DNA from 2 places in the Streptomyces sp. NPDC020731 genome. Region 1 is predicted to be linked to the other one. Evidence: riboswitches for the same ligand, from Rfam matches in the RefSeq annotation. Region 1 holds a riboswitch; the other holds the start of a gene.
The links. Region 1 has a riboswitch for thiamine pyrophosphate ahead of thiC (phosphomethylpyrimidine synthase ThiC). Riboswitches for the same ligand answer to the same signal wherever they lie in the genome.
Positions count from the first base shown of each region.

Region 1 (7,668 bases):
ATTCCGGCTGGACGAACTGGAGGCGGAGCGCGCCGCCAACGACGGGGCATATCTGCAGTTCCTGCGTGAACGGAACATGTCGGTCGGCCTCTACGCCCTGGACGCCGGCGCCCAGGATCCGCAGCAGCCGCACAGCCAGGACGAGGTGTACTTCGTCGTCAGCGGCCGCGCGGCGATCACCGTCGGCATGGAGACCACCCAGGTGGCACGCGGCAGCGTCGTGTACGTACCGGCCGGAGTGGCCCACAAGTTCCACCACATCAGCGAGGATCTGCGGGTTCTGGTGGTGTTCTCTCCCCCCGAGAGCTGAGGGGCGCTGTCGGGGTTCCCTAGGGGAACGGTCAGGGGAGGACAAGGGATCCGAGGCCCCCGCCGGAGCATCTGCCGCCCTAGCATCGGGTGCAGGACATCATCGACGCGACCCGGCACTCGGCGGGCGGAGAGGTAAGGACGAGGGCGATGCGAGAGATCTTCGCGGGACTGCCGTGGTGGGTGAAGTGGATCGCGGTGCCGGTCATCGCCCTGGTTGTGTTCGGCGGGCTGATAGCGAGCGTGGTCGGCTTCGTGATCGGACTGCTCTTCAAGGTGCTGGTCTTCGTGGCGCTGGTCGGCGGACTGATCTATGTCGTACGGAAGTTCACATCGAGCTCTTCGTCGCGCAGCGACTGGTGAGCCGAGGGGGACCGGTGAAGCGGTAACAGGAATCACCGGTTCCCTCGGGCGGGGGAAGTTTCTCCGGCGGGCCGTCCGCATGCGGTGACAGCCCGTTAGAGTCCGGAACTCGACGCGGGGACGATCCCCGCGAGCGGCGACCCCCACCCGTGTTCCCCGCACGGGCTGCCCCCTCGCGTTTCGGGAGTGACCCTTGGCCACGACTGGCACCGGCTCCGCGCAGCTGACCGCGGTCCCTCCGCAGCCCCGCTCGCCGGAGCCCACCGCGCCGCCGCCCACCGCGACCCTCATCAGCTCCGTCCAGCGAGCCATGCGCCTGCTGGAGACCGTCGCCGGGCACGACTACGGGGCTCCCGCCAAACAACTGGCCAGGGAGACCGGACTGGCGCTCCCCACCACGTACCACCTGCTGCGCACCCTGGTGCACGAGGGCTATCTGCGCCGCGACAAGGGGCTGTTCTTCCTGGGGGAGGCGGCAGAACGGCTGAGCAGCAGCGGGGCGGAGCAGAAACGTCGCAGCACGGTGGTCGACACCCTCGCCCGCTGGCGGGACGCGATCGGCGCCCCGGTGTACTACGCCGTGTACCGCGAGGGCGAGATCGACGTCGTCTGCGTCTCCGACACCCCTGCCAATCCCGCGGTCGAGGAGTGGGCCGATTTCCGGGAGACCGGACACGCCCACGCGGTCGGACAGTGCCTGCTCTCCCAGCTCGACGAGGAGGCGCGCCGCGACCACCTCGACCGCCATCCCGTGCGGCCCGTCACGCCGTACACCGTGCGCGACGACCACGGCCTGCTGAGGCGCCTGGAGCGGACCCGGCGGATGGAGCCGGTGATGGAGCGTCAGGAGTACGTCCTGGGGGCGGTGTGCGCGGCGATCCCCATCACCGTCGGCGGTACGGCCGCGGCGATGGCCATCTCGCTGCCCGCACACCAGGCCGACCGGCTCCTCCCCGCGGCGCAGCGACTGCAGACCGAGATGGGGCGTCTTGTCGGGTCACTCGCGCTGTCTATCAGTATCTGAAAACTCACTCCTTGTGATCTGCTGTGTACGTTCAGCAAGATTCCCTCTGGTGTCAGTGTTCATGCCCGGCCAGTCCGTGGCGAATGACGGGGTAGGCGATGCGCGAATCCGTACAGGCAGAGGTCATGATGAGCTTTCTCGTGTCGGAGGAACTGTCCTTCCGCATCCCGGTTGAGCTCCGCTACGACACCTGTGACCCCTACGCCGTGCGGCTGACCTTCCACTTGCCGGGAGATGCTCCAGTGACCTGGGCGTTCGGTCGGGAACTGCTGATCGACGGCGTCGGGCGGCCGTGCGGGGAGGGCGACGTACGCGTCTCGCCGGTGGATCCCGACGTACTGGGCGAGGTGCTGATCCGACTTCAGGTCGGCAGCGATCAAGCGCTGTTCCGTTCGTCGACCGCACCGCTCGTGGCCTTCCTCGACCGCACCGACAAGCTGGTGCCGCTGGGCCAGGAGGGGGCGCTCGCCGACTTCGACGCCCACCTGGACGACGCGCTGGACCGGATCCTGGCGGAGCAGAGCGCCGGCTGAAGCGTTCCGCCAGTCGGGTGGACCGGTGGCGGAACGCTTCAGCGCGCTCCGCCCGCCATCCGGGACATCAGCGCTTACGGCGCCTGCCCCGCCCGCCGCGCCCTGCGGCAGGCCGTGCATCCGGTACCTGCCCGGTCCCGTGTGCCTGCGCCGGTCCGTATGCCTGCGTCCGTGCCTGAGCCGTCGGGCGGTCGGCCGAGACCACCAGCGCGGCCAGGGCCGTGGTCACCGGTACCGAGGCCACCAGGCCGATCGAGCCGATCAGGGTGCGCACGATCTCCTCCGCGACCAGCTCGCTGTTGGCGACCGTCCCCACGCTGCTCTGCGCGATGGAGAACAGCAGCAGCAGCGGCAGTGCGGCGCCCGCGTAGGCGAGGACCAGCGTGTTGACCACGGACGCGATGTGATCGCGGCCGATGCGGATGCCAGCGCGGTACAGCCCGCGCCAGCCCGTCGAGGGGTTGGCCTCATGCAGCTCCCAGACCGCGGACGTCTGGGTGACCGTCACGTCGTCGAGGACACCGAGCGAACCGATGATGACGCCGGCCAGCAGCAGACCGCTCATGTCGATCCCGGGATACAGCCCGTGGATCAGACCGGTGTTGTCGTCGGTGTTGCCGGTCAGCGCGGCCCACCCGATGAACACCGAGCCCAGGAAGCCGATCAGCAGCAGCGAGATCAGTGTGCCGAGCACCGCCACCGACGTACGCGCCGACAGCCCGTGACACAGGTACAGGGCGATCAGCATGATCGCGCTCGCCCCCACCACCGCCACGACCAGCGGGTTCGATCCCTGCAGGATCGCGGGCAGGATGAAGAAGTTGAGCACCAGGAAGCTGATCGCCAGCGCGACCAGCGCCATGACGCCACGCAGCCGTCCCACGGCCACGACGGCGAGCGCGAAGATGCCCGCGAGCAGCGCCATCGGGAAGCGCCGGTCCACATCGGTGACCGAGTACTGGAGGTCCTCGGGCGCGGAGGGCTCGTAGGCGACCACGACCTTCTGGCCCTCGCTCAGCTGCCGGGACTGGTCCGGCTGCACGATCTCGTTGAACGTACGGCCCTTGTCGTCGCCGGTGTCGACCCGGATCGTCGCCTTCTTGCAGGTACCGCCCGCCTGCTGCTGGGCGGACGAGCCCTCGGCGGTGGAGGTGTCGCCGGTCGGGACGCCCCCGGAGGCGTTGACGGACTGACAGCTCAGCTCGACCACCTTGGTGACCGTGGCGCGCTGTGTCTGCCGGTCGAAACCGACGCCTGTGCGCTCGTGCGCCGGGGCACCGCCCGGCCACAGCACGGCGAGTCCGATCAGCACCGCCGCCGTGAACGGGATCAGGATCGCCGCGATGACCTTGCGCAGGTGCTGGGAGACGGGCGCCGCCGGGCCGTGACTGTGGCTGTGCCCGTGCGCGTGGCCGCCGCCGTCTCCGGCACCGGGTGTGCGCGGTGGTTCGGGCGGTGGATACGGAGGAGGTTGAGTGGAGCTCACCGCCCGATCATCGCAAGAACGGGATGGGCCCTCTGTTCACCGCGCCAGAAATGACGCTAGCGTGGAGGCGCTTTTGTACACGCGGGAGCTCGGAGCACCGGGCTGAGAGGGCGCTGACCTCCGTCCCAGCGATGTTTCACATGAAACATCACCGAATTGCGAGTGATGTTTCACACGGAACGTCGGCAGACGGAAACCGCTGCGTCGACCGCCGAACCTGTTACCGGGTAATGCCGGCGTAGGGAGTAGGTCTCATGACCAACAAGGACGCACGCACGCCTGCCTCCACGCAGAACCCGACGGAGACGTCGGTGAACGGGGAGGCCGGGAAGTCCATCGGCTGGCACAAGGCGTACGTCGAGGGCGCACGCCCCGACCTGCGGGTGCCGGTCCGTCAGGTGCACCTCACCAACGGGCAGTCGGTCACGCTGTACGACACGTCGGGCCCGTACACCGATCCGCTCGTCGACACCGACGTCCGCCGGGGCCTGGCTCCGCTGCGGGAGAGCTGGATCATCGCCCGCGGTGACACGGAGGAGTACGCGGGCCGTCCCGTCCGTCCCGAGGACGACGGGATCAAGCACACCTCTCCGCGCGGGGGCCTGCGCAATCTGGACGCCGTGTTCCCCGGCCGGCCGCGCCTGCCGCGCAGGGGCCGCGGGGGCCGGGCGGTCACGCAGCTGGCGTACGCGCGCCGTGGTGAGACCACGCCCGAGATGGAGTTCGTCGCGGTCCGGGAGAACGTCTCCCCCGAAGTGGTCCGTGAGGAGATCGCGGCGGGCCGGGCGGTGCTGCCGGCCAACGTCAATCACCCGGAGATCGAGCCGATGATCATCGGCAAGCGGTTCCTGGTGAAGGTGAACGCCAACATCGGCAACTCGGCGGTCACGTCCTCCATCGAGGAGGAGGTCGAGAAGATGACCTGGGCGACCCGCTGGGGCGCCGACACGGTCATGGACCTTTCCACCGGCCGGAACATCCACACCACCCGCGAGTGGGTGCTGCGCAACTCCCCCGTCCCCATCGGCACCGTGCCGCTCTACCAGGCCCTGGAGAAGGTCGACGGCCGGGCCGAGGAACTGACCTGGGAGATCTACAAGGACACGGTCGTCGAACAGGCCGAGCAGGGTGTGGACTACATGACGGTCCACGCGGGCGTGCGTCTCGCGTACGTACCGCTCACCGCCCACCGCAAGACCGGCATCGTCTCCCGCGGCGGCTCGATCATGGCCGCATGGTGCCTGGCGCACCACAAGGAGTCGTTCCTGTACGAGAACTTCGAGGAGCTCTGCGAGATCCTCGCCGCGTACGACGTCACGTACTCGCTCGGCGACGGCCTGCGGCCCGGGTCCATCGCGGACGCCAACGACGAGGCGCAGTTCGCGGAGTTGCGCACGCTCGGGGAACTCAACACGGTCGCGAAGCGTTTCAATGTTCAGACCATGATCGAGGGCCCGGGGCATGTCCCGATGCACAAGATCAAGGAGAACATCGACCTTCAGCAGGAGATCTGCGATGAAGCCCCGTTCTATACGCTCGGCCCGCTGACGACGGACGTCGCGCCCGCGTACGACCACATCACGTCCGGCATCGGTGCCGCGATGATCGCTTGGTGGGGCACGGCCATGCTCTGCTACGTCACGCCCAAGGAACACCTGGGCCTGCCCAACCGTGACGACGTCAAGACCGGCGTCATCACCTACAAGATCGCCGCCCATGCCGCCGACCTCGCCAAGGGGCACCCGGGCGCCCAGGAGTGGGACGACGCGTTGTCCGACGCCCGCTTCGAGTTCCGGTGGGAGGACCAGTTCAACCTCGCCCTGGATCCGGAGACGGCACGTGAGTTCCACGACGAGACCCTGCCGGCGGAACCCGCCAAGACGGCCCACTTCTGCTCGATGTGCGGACCGAAATTCTGTTCGATGAAAATCTCTCAGGACATCCGTCGTGAACACGGCGGAAGCCGGGACGAGATCGAGGAGGGGATGGCTCGGAAGTCGAAGGAGTTCGCGGAGGCGGGCAATCGCGTGTACCTGCCGATCGCGGACTGAGCGTTCGCCGCAGGCGGCGCGGGGGCGGTGCCCGTGGTGGGTGCCGCTCCCGCGGGGCGGCAGGTGCGGTTGCCTCTCCCCTTCGCCGGGGCGGGTGGGCAGACTGGCCCCATGACAGCGAGTCCGATGAGCAAGGGGTCCAATCTTCCCGTCGATGCCCGCGTGGTGCGCGTGGAGTTCGCTTGGGCGGCCGGGCCCGGTGTGCCCGACATCGACGCCTCGGCGCTTCTCCTCACGGAGGCCGGGCGGGTGCGGGACGACGGGGACTTCGTCTTCTACAACCAGTCCCGTCACACGTCCGGCGCCGTGACGCACCTCGGGAAACAGCGTGGCGCGCGGGACGTGACCGACACCGTGGAGGTGGATCTGGACGCCGTGGAAGGGGCGGTCGAGCGGATCGTGCTGTGCGCGTCGGCGGACGGCGGGACGTTCGGGCAGGTGCCGGGACTGGTGCTCAGGCTGCTCGACGCCGGGGCGGGGGCCGAGCTGGCCCGGTTCGACATGGCGGCGGGGACGGAGACCGCGTTCATCGGCGGCGAGCTGTACCGGCGGCAGGGGAAGTGGAAGTTCCGGGCGGTGGGACAGGGGTACGCCTCCGGACTCGCGGGCCTGGCCACGGACTTCGGCATCACCGTGGACGACACGCCCCAGGTCTCGTCCGCTTCCCCCGCGGCCACCGCGCCCCCGGCCCCACCCGCGGTCGTCGCAGCCCCGGTTCCGCCGTCCCCGCCCGTTCCTCCCGCGGTGCCGGTCGCGCCCGCCCATCAGCCCTCCGTGCCCCACCCCCACTCCGGTGCCCCGCGGCTCACCAAGGGCGAGGAGCGGTTGCCCGTCGACATGCGCAAGCGGTTGTCGCTGCGCAAGGAGCAGGTGGCGGTCAGTCTGCGCAAGCACGGGGCCGCCGAGGTCACCGCGCGCGTCATCCTCGTACTCGACGCCTCCGGGTCCATGTCCTTCCTGTACTCCAAGGGGGTCGTGGCCGATGTCGTCGAGCGGATGGCGGCGGTCGCGGCGCAGCTGGACGACGACGGTGAGATGCAGGCCTGGACCTTCGCCTCGAACCCGGCCCGGTTGCCGGATCTGCGGCTGGGGGAGCTTCCCGAGTGGCTGCGGCTGCATGTGCGCGTGGGGGAGGTGGGTCTGTTCAGGCGCGGGCGGAAGAAGGGGCTGGAACCCAGCCAGGTCGACATGCGGGACGTGGGCATCCAGAACGAGGAGCAGAAGGTCATCGCCGAGGTGCGGGCGTTCGTCCGGGACCGTCCCGCGTCCGCTCCGACCCTCGTCCTGTTCTTCTCCGACGGTGGTGTCTACCGCAACAAGGAGATCGAGCGCGAGCTCCGCGAGGCGGTGGAGGAACCGGTCTTCTGGCAGTTCGTGGGGCTGGGCAGGTCCAACTACGGCGTGCTGGAGCGGTTCGACACACTGCCGGGACGCCGCGTCGACAACGTCGGGTTCTTCGCCGTCGACGACATCAGCACCGTGCCGGACGCGGAACTGTACGACCGTCTGCTGTCCGAGTTCCCGCAGTGGATCACGGCCGCGGGACGGGCGGGGATTCTCTGAGACCCGGTCCGAGCCTCCCCGGTCCGACCTCCCCAGCCCTTCATCGGACCCGGCCCTCCGCCCCGTCCACCCGGCTCGCGCCTCCGGCATGGAGAGCGCAAGCCGACGGACGGGCCACCCGGCTACTCCGGCTGGTGCTCCGGTCCCCCGAAGTCCGGGCTGGAGTAGTCCGGACTGGAGTAGCTCGGCCGTGTGCCGCGGGTCGCCCCCTCCTCCGGACTGGAGAAACCCGGCCGGTCGTACCCCAGGTGCGGGATACGGCTGGTCGGCGCGGGCGGTGCCGTGTGCCGCAGCGCAGTGACCGTCGCCGGGTCGGTGAGCGCGTCCCGCAGGAACGGC
Region 1 covers NZ_JBIRTN010000010.1:152,766-160,433, reverse strand. Annotated here, with positions in the region: gene ACH4VX_RS17675 (cupin domain-containing protein) at 1-310, shown strand, start outside; gene ACH4VX_RS17670 (DUF5326 family protein) at 460-672, shown strand; gene ACH4VX_RS17665 (IclR family transcriptional regulator) at 983-1,696, shown strand; gene ACH4VX_RS17660 (SsgA family sporulation/cell division regulator) at 1,795-2,229, shown strand; gene ACH4VX_RS17655 (YibE/F family protein) at 2,297-3,715, opposite strand; TPP riboswitch at 3,787-3,977, shown strand; gene thiC (phosphomethylpyrimidine synthase ThiC) at 3,970-5,766, shown strand; gene ACH4VX_RS17645 (VWA domain-containing protein) at 5,878-7,329, shown strand; gene ACH4VX_RS17640 (hypothetical protein) at 7,452-7,668, opposite strand, start outside.

Region 2 (7,668 bases), on a different contig from region 1:
GGAGTCCGCCGCGTCCGACGAGCGCCATGAACGCCGTACCGACGACGACCGTCGGCAGCACGAACGGCACGGTGACCACGGCCCGCAGCACCTGCTTGCCGGGGAAGTCGAAACGGGCGAAGACATACGCGCCGGGCAGGGCGACCAGCAGGGTGAGGGCGGTCGAGAGCAGGGCCTGCCAGGTGGTGAACCACAGGACCTGCCGGACGTCGGACTGCGCCAGTACGTCCCCGATCCGCCCGAGGTGCCAGGTCCCGTCGGCCTTCAGTCCGCGCGCGACGATCGCGGTGACGGGGTAGGCGAAGAAGACGGCGAAGAACGCGACGGGCACGGCCATCAGGCCGAGCCGCGCCGCGCTCCCGCGCCGCCCCGCCGCGGTCCGCGTCACTTCAGTACGAGCGAGGCCCACGACTTGACCCACTGGTCACGGTTGGTGGCGATCTTCTCCGGGTCCATCGTCTGCGGGTCCTTCGCCTGCGGTCCGAACTTCACGAACTCCTCGGGCACCTGGGCGGCCTCCCGCACCGGGTACACGAACATGTTGAGCGGCATGTCGTCCTGGAACCGCTTGCTGATCAGGAAGTCCAGCAGCGCCTTGCCGCCCTCGGGGTTCTTCGCGTTGTCCAGCAGGCCCGCGTACTCGACCTGGCGGAAGCAGGTGCCCTCGGCGACGCCGGTGGGGGCGGTGTCCGGCTTGGGGTCGGCGTAGATGACCTCGGCGGGCGGCGAGGAGGCGTAGGACACCACCAGCGGACGGTCGGCCTTGGCCTTCCTGCCGCCGGCCGAGCCGGAGAACTCCTCGTTGTAGGCCTGCTCCCAGCCGTCGACCACCTTCACGCCGTTGGCCCTGAGCTTCTTCCAGTAGTCCTGCCAGCCCTCGTCGCCGTACTCGGCTGCCGTGCCGAGCAGGAAGCCGAGGCCGGGCGAGGAGGTGGAGGCGTTCTCGGTGACGAGGAGGTCCTTGTACTCGGGCTCGACCAGGTCGTCGAGGCTCTTCGGCGGGGTCAGGCCGTGCTCGCTGAACCACGCCTTGTCGTAGTTGACGCAGACGTCACCGCTGTCGACGGGGGTGACCCGGTGCTTGTCCTGGTCCACCCGGTACTCGGGCAGGATCAGATCGGAGCCCTTCGCCTCGTACGGCTGGAACAGCCCGTTGTCGAGGGCGCGGGAGAGCAGGGTGTTGTCGACGCCGAAGAAGACATCGCCCTGGGGGTTGTCCTTGGTGAGGATGGCCTTGTTCACGGCCTGCCCGGCGTCGCCGTCCTCGAGGACCTTCAGCTGGTAGCCGGACTGCTTCTCGAAGGCGGCGACGACGTCCTTCGACACGGCCCACGAGTTGTGGCTGACGAGGGTCACGGTCTTGGACGACCCGCCCCCGCTCGAGTCGTCGCCGTCGGACGACCCGCACGCGGACAGCGTGACCAGCCCCAGCCCGACGGCCAGGACCGTGACCTTCTTGGTGATGCCCACTTGATTCCTCCTGGAGTGACCAGGAAGAGACGCGGCCCTGCCCGGGACCCCTCTGAGAGGTCCCGGGCAGGGCGCAACAGCTCGAGTGATGACCGATCTCCCTACCCAGAATGACCTGGGCGAGGTTCGGAGGGTCTGCGGCCGGTGCCGCACTCTCAGCGCTGTGGCGCTCCCCTGTCGGAATATGAAGATGTGCTTACGCGAGTCACATTACCTCTCGCTCGCGGCGAGCTGACCACACGCCCCGTCGATCTCCTGTCCACGGGTGTCCCGGATCGTCACCGGCACGCCGTGCGCGGCGATCGCCTCCACGAACGCCTTCTCGTCCTCGGGGCGGGAGGCGGTCCACTTGGAGCCGGGCGTGGGGTTGAGCGGGATGAGGTTGACGTGCACCGGCCGGCCCTTGAGCATCCGTCCGAGGCGGTCGCCGCGCCAGGCCTGGTCGTTGATGTCCCGGATGAGCGCGTACTCGATGGACAGCCGCCGCCCGGAGGTGGCCGCGTACTCGAACCCGGCGTCGAGGACCTCGCGCACCTTCCACCGCGTGTTCACGGGGACGAGGGTGTCGCGCAGCTCGTCGTCGGGGGCGTGCAGCGAGATGGCGAGCCGGCACTTGAAGCCCTCGCCGGTGAACCGGTGGATGGCCGGGACGAGACCGACGGTGGACACGGTGATCCCGCGCTGGGACAGCCCGAGCCCGTCCGGCTCGGGGTCGGTGAGGCGACGGATGGCCCCGACGACCCGGTTGTAGTTGGCGAGCGGCTCACCCATGCCCATGAAGACGATGTTGCTCAGCCGCGCCGGGCCACCGGGCACCTCGCCGTCCCGGAGCGCCCGCATCCCGTCCACGATCTGGTGCACGATCTCGGCGGTGGACAGGTTCCGGTCGAGGCCGGCCTGCCCGGTCGCGCAGAACGGGCAGTTCATGCCGCAGCCGGCCTGGGAGCTGATGCACATCGTCACCCGGTCCGGATAACGCATGAGCACGGACTCGACGAGCGTCCCGTCGAACAGCTTCCACAGCGTCTTACGGGTGGTGCCCTGGTCGGTCGACAGATGCCGTACGACCGTCATCAGCTCGGGAAGCAGTGCCTCCTGGAGCCTGCCGCGCGAACCGGCCGGGATGTCGGTCCACTGCTCCGGGTCGTGCGCGTACCGCGCGAAGTAGTGCTGCGAGAGCTGCTTGGCGCGGAACGGCTTCTCACCGGCCGCGGCGACCGCCTCCTTGCGCTCGGCGGGCGTGAGGTCGGCAAGGTGCCGCGGCGGCTTCTTGGCTCCGCGCGGCGCGACAAAAATGAGTTCTCCGGGCTTAGGCATGGCTCTACCAGTGTCGCAGATCCACACGGGTGGCCCGGTCGGACTCGGAACAGGCCGGCGATCACGACGAAGACGTTGGCGACGTGGCTCTTCGTGCGGTGCCATGGGCCGCAGTAGCGGCGCGGCCTGCGGCGGCCCTTCTGGTCGAGGAGCGCCTCGCACCATCGACACGGCAGGTCACCGCAGTACCTGCCGTCGTCCCCCCGCCTCGCCTGCGCCATGGAGCGGCCTTGGCCCTCCCGGACAGCGGCGGACCCCCGCCCGGAGAGGACGGGGGCCCGAATCCGGCCACGCGGGTACGGGTCAGCCGGACCCGACGAACAACACCAGCAACAGCCACACCACCGGTGCCGTGGGCAGCAGCGAGTCCAGACGGTCCATGATGCCGCCATGGCCGGGAAGCAGCGTGCCCATGTCCTTGATGCCCAGATCGCGTTTGATCATGGACTCGCCGAGGTCACCCAGTGTGGCGCTGACCGCGACCGCGAGGCCCAGGAGCAGGCCCTGCCACCAGCTGCCGTCGTCGATCAGGTACTGCATGCACAACGCGCCTGCGGCCATCGCGAAGGTCACCGCGCCCAGCAGGCCCTCGCGGGTCTTGCCGGGGCTGATGCGCGGGGCGAGCTTGGTCCTGCCGAAGCGCCAGCCGACCGCGTACGCGCCGGTGTCGCTGACGACCGTCAGCAGCAGGAAGGTCAGGACGCGCCACGCGCCGTCGTCGGCGGTGAGCATCATGGCGACGAAGGTCGCCAGGAACGGCACGTAGAACACCGCGAAGACGCCCGCCGTGACGTCCTTGAGGTAGCCCTCGGGCGGCGCCGCCATACGCCAGACCAGCACCGCCAGCGCGGTGAGCGCCATGGCGACCCACGCGCCCTCGTCCCCCCGGGCGTACCCGGTGACGACCATGGCCGCACCGCCCAGCGCGAGCGGCACCAAGGGCGCCTTGATGCCCTTGCGCTCCTGCAGCCGCGACGTCAGCTCCCACAGGCCCACCACCACGGCGACGGCGACCACGCCGACGAAGACGGCCTTGACGACGAACAGCGACGCGACGATCACCACGCCGAGTCCGACGCCGACACCTATCGCGGCACCCAGATCGCGCCCCGCGCTCTTCTTCTGCGGTGCGGGCGCCGGCTGCGGGGCGTCGGGCATGGGCTCCGGATTCTGCGGCACCTCCCCCGGAAGGGGGCGGGCCCGCGTCGGCTCGTCTCGGAACAAGGGGCCGCTCAGCCGGACGGCCCCCCGGTCCACATCCTGGTCTCCGCCGTGTTCGGTTACGTCGGGCACGATGGGCATGGGACGCGTGTGCTGCGCGTTGTGCGCATCGTACGCGTGACCCGCCGGGGCAGCCCCCCGGCCGGGCCCGTGATCGGACGACCCCCAGTACCCGGTCTGCGGCGTCCCCCAGGAAGATTCGTTCATCAGACCTCGAGCAGCTCCGCTTCCTTGTGCTTCAGGAGCTCGTCCACCTGGGCGACGTACTTCGCGGTGGTGTCGTCGAGCTCCTTCTCCGCACGGCGGCCCTCGTCCTCGCCGACCTCGCCGTCCTTGATCAGCTTGTCGATGGCGTCCTTGGCCTTGCGGCGGACGGAGCGGATGGAGACCTTCGCGTCCTCACCCTTGGTCTTGGCGACCTTGATGTAGTCACGGCGGCGCTCCTCGGTGAGCTCGGGGAACACCACACGGATGATGTTGCCGTCGTTGCTCGGGTTGACGCCCAGGTCGGAGTCGCGGATCGCCTGCTCGATGTTACGCAGCGCGCTCTTGTCGAACGGGGTCACCACGGCCATGCGCGGCTCGGGCACGGAGAACGAGGCCAGCTGGTTGATCGGCGTCAGCGCGCCGTAGTAGTCGGCCACGATCTTGTTGAACATCGCCGGGTGCGCACGGCCGGTGCGGATCGCGGCGAAGTCCTCCTTGGCGACCACGACGGCCTTCTCCATCTTCTCCTCGGCCTCGAGGAGGGTCTCTTCGATCACCACTTGCTCCTGCGTGTCTTGAGTAGGCCCGGCCGCGGTTCCTCATCGGGGGCGGCGGCCGGCTGCGTCGCGTCTTCTTCCTGCACGGTTCCCGACCGGCAGGACATTGTCCATCCCCCGGTCAGTTGCGGCCGGCTTGGTCGCCCACCAGCGTGCCGATCTTCTCACCCTTGACGGCGCGGGCGATATTGCCCTCCTTCAGAAGCTCGAAGACGACGATCGGGAGGCTGTTGTCACGGCAGAGCGTGACGGCCGTGGCGTCGGCGACCTTCAGGTCCCGGGTGATGACCTCGCCGTAGCCGAGCGCGTCGAACTTCACGGCGTCCGGGTTGGTCTTCGGGTCGGAGTCGTAGACGCCGTCCACACCGTTCTTGCCCATGAGCAGTGCCTCGGCGTCGATCTCCAGGGCGCGCTGGGCGGCGGTGGTGTCGGTGGAGAAGTACGGCATGCCCATTCCGGCACCGAAGATGACCACGCGGCCCTTCTCCAGGTGCCGTACGGCGCGCAGCGGGATGTAGGGCTCGGCGACCTGCCCCATGGTGATGGCGGTCTGCACGCGGCAGTCGACGCCCTCCTTCTCCAGGAAGTCCTGGAGGGCGAGGCAGTTCATCACGGTGCCGAGCATGCCCATGTAGTCGGAGCGGGCGCGGTCCATGCCGCGCACCTGGAGCTCGGCGCCGCGGAAGAAGTTGCCGCCGCCGATGACGATCGCGATCTGCGCGCCGTCCCGTACGACGGCCGCGATCTCACGCGCGATGGCGTGCACCACGTCGGGGTCGACGCCCAGGCCCCCGCCACCGGAGAAGGCCTCTCCGGACAGCTTCAGCAGAAACCGGCCGCTTACTTTGCCGTCGTCGCTCTTCTCAGCCTTGGTGGTCATCGGGGATCCCGCCTCTTTCACGTGTTGCACATACGAAGAAGGCCATTGCCGGTGGGGCGTGGTTCGCATCCCATGCGGCAATGGCCTCCTCGTCAGATCTGCTGTCGTCCGGCACGCGCGCGTGGACGCGTGTCCGAACGACTGCTGTCGACCCTATCGGGGTCGCGCGCCCGTCGCGGTACGGACTCAGATGCCGACCTTGATGCGCGTGAAGCGCTTCAGGGTGACACCGGCCTCGTCCAGGACCTTCTGGACGGACTTCTTGTTGTCCAGCGCGTAGGGCTGGCCGAGCAGCGTGGCGTCCTTGAAGAAGCCGTTGAGGCGACCCTCGACGATCTTCGGCAGGGCGGCCTCGGGCTTGCCCTCGGCGCGGGTGGTCTCCTCGGCGACACGGCGCTCGGACTCGACGACCTCGGCCGGCACGTCGTCCTTGGAGAGGTACTTCGGCGCGAAGGCGGCGATGTGCTGGGCGACGCCCTTGGCGATCTCCGCATTCGGCTTGTCGAACTCGACGAGGACACCGATCTGCGGGGGCAGGTCGGGCATCGTGCGGTGCATGTACGCCGACACGTAGCCGTCGGCGAACTGGGCGAAGCGGTCCAGGACGATCTTCTCGCCCAGGTTGGCGTTGGCCTCGTCCACGAACGCCTGGACGGTCTTGCCGGCCTCGATCTCGGAGGCGAGCAGGGCCTCGAGGTCGGCCGGGGAGGTCTTGACGACGTGCTCGGCGATGGCGGTGGCCACGGCCTGGAACTTGTCGCCCTTGGCGACGAAGTCCGTCTCGCACTTCAGCTCGACGAGGACGCCGGAGGAGTTGTCGTCGGCGATGATCGAGACCACGGCGCCGTTCTCGGCGGAGCGGCCCTCGCGCTTGGCGACGCCCTTCTGGCCCTTGATACGGAGCGCCTCGACGGCCTTCTCGACGTTGCCCTCGGCCTCGTCCAGCGCCTTCTTGCAGTCCATCATGCCGGCGCCGGTGAGCTCCCGGAGCTTCTTGACGTCGGCGGCGGTGTAGTTCGCCATGAGTCTGTGAATCTTTCTCGAAGTCTGGAGGATCGGAGATCCGCGAGGTCAGGGACCTGCTCGAGGGCAGGTGCCCGACGCACCGCCGACCTACGGGTGAACGGCGGGAGCGGATGTGATGTCACCGCTCCCGCCGTCATCGGCTCTGACTGGGCGGTCAGGCCTGCTCGGCCTCGGCGGCGGGAGCTGCCTCGGCGGCGGGGGCCTCCTCAGCCGGCTTCTCGGCCTCGGCGGCGGGGGCCTCCTCAGCCGGCTTCTCGGCCTCGGCGGCGGGGGCCTCCTCAGCCGGCTTCTCGGCCTCGGCGGCGGCCGGAGCAGCCTCGTCGGCCTTCTTCTCGCCCTCGAGCAGGTCGCGCTCCCACGCGGCGAGCGGCTCGCCGGCGGCCTTGTCACCCTTGTCACCGGTGGCGGCACCGGAGCGGGAGATGAGGCCCTCGGCGACGGCGTCGGCGATCACACGGGTGAGCAGGGTGACGGAGCGGATCGCGTCGTCGTTGCCCGGGATCTTGTAGTCGACCTCGTCGGGGTCACAGTTGGTGTCGAGGATGGCGACGACCGGGATGTTGAGCTTCCGGGCCTCGCCGACCGCGATGTGCTCCTTCTTGGTGTCCACGATCCAGACGGCGCTGGGCACCTTGGACATCTCGCGGATACCGCCGAGGGTCTTCTCCAGCTTGGCCTTCTCGCGGGAGAGGACCAGCAGCTCCTTCTTGGTGAGGCCGGAGGCGGCCACGTCCTCGAAGTCGATCTGCTCGAGCTCCTTGAGGCGCTGCAGACGCTTGTAGACGGTCGAGAAGTTGGTGAGCATGCCGCCCAGCCAGCGCTGGTTGACGTAGGGCATGCCGACGCGGGTGGCCTGCTCGGCGATGGCCTCCTGCGCCTGCTTCTTCGTGCCGACGAACATGACCGTGCCGCCGTGGGCGACGGTCTCCTTGACGAACTCGTAGGCGCGGTCGATGTACGACAGCGACTGGAGCAGGTCGATGATGTAGA
Region 2 covers NZ_JBIRTN010000007.1:251,857-259,524, reverse strand. Annotated here, with positions in the region: gene ACH4VX_RS13460 (ABC transporter permease) at 1-337, opposite strand, end outside; gene ACH4VX_RS13455 (thiamine ABC transporter substrate binding subunit) at 385-1,470, opposite strand; TPP riboswitch at 1,551-1,656, opposite strand; gene rlmN (23S rRNA (adenine(2503)-C(2))-methyltransferase RlmN) at 1,681-2,787, opposite strand; gene ACH4VX_RS13445 (phosphatidate cytidylyltransferase) at 3,091-4,215, opposite strand; gene frr (ribosome recycling factor) at 4,215-4,772, opposite strand; gene pyrH (UMP kinase) at 4,894-5,652, opposite strand; gene tsf (translation elongation factor Ts) at 5,839-6,675, opposite strand; gene rpsB (30S ribosomal protein S2) at 6,833-7,668, opposite strand, start outside.
Region 2: another riboswitch for thiamine pyrophosphate. It lies ahead of ACH4VX_RS13455 (thiamine ABC transporter substrate binding subunit); the one in region 1 lies ahead of thiC (phosphomethylpyrimidine synthase ThiC).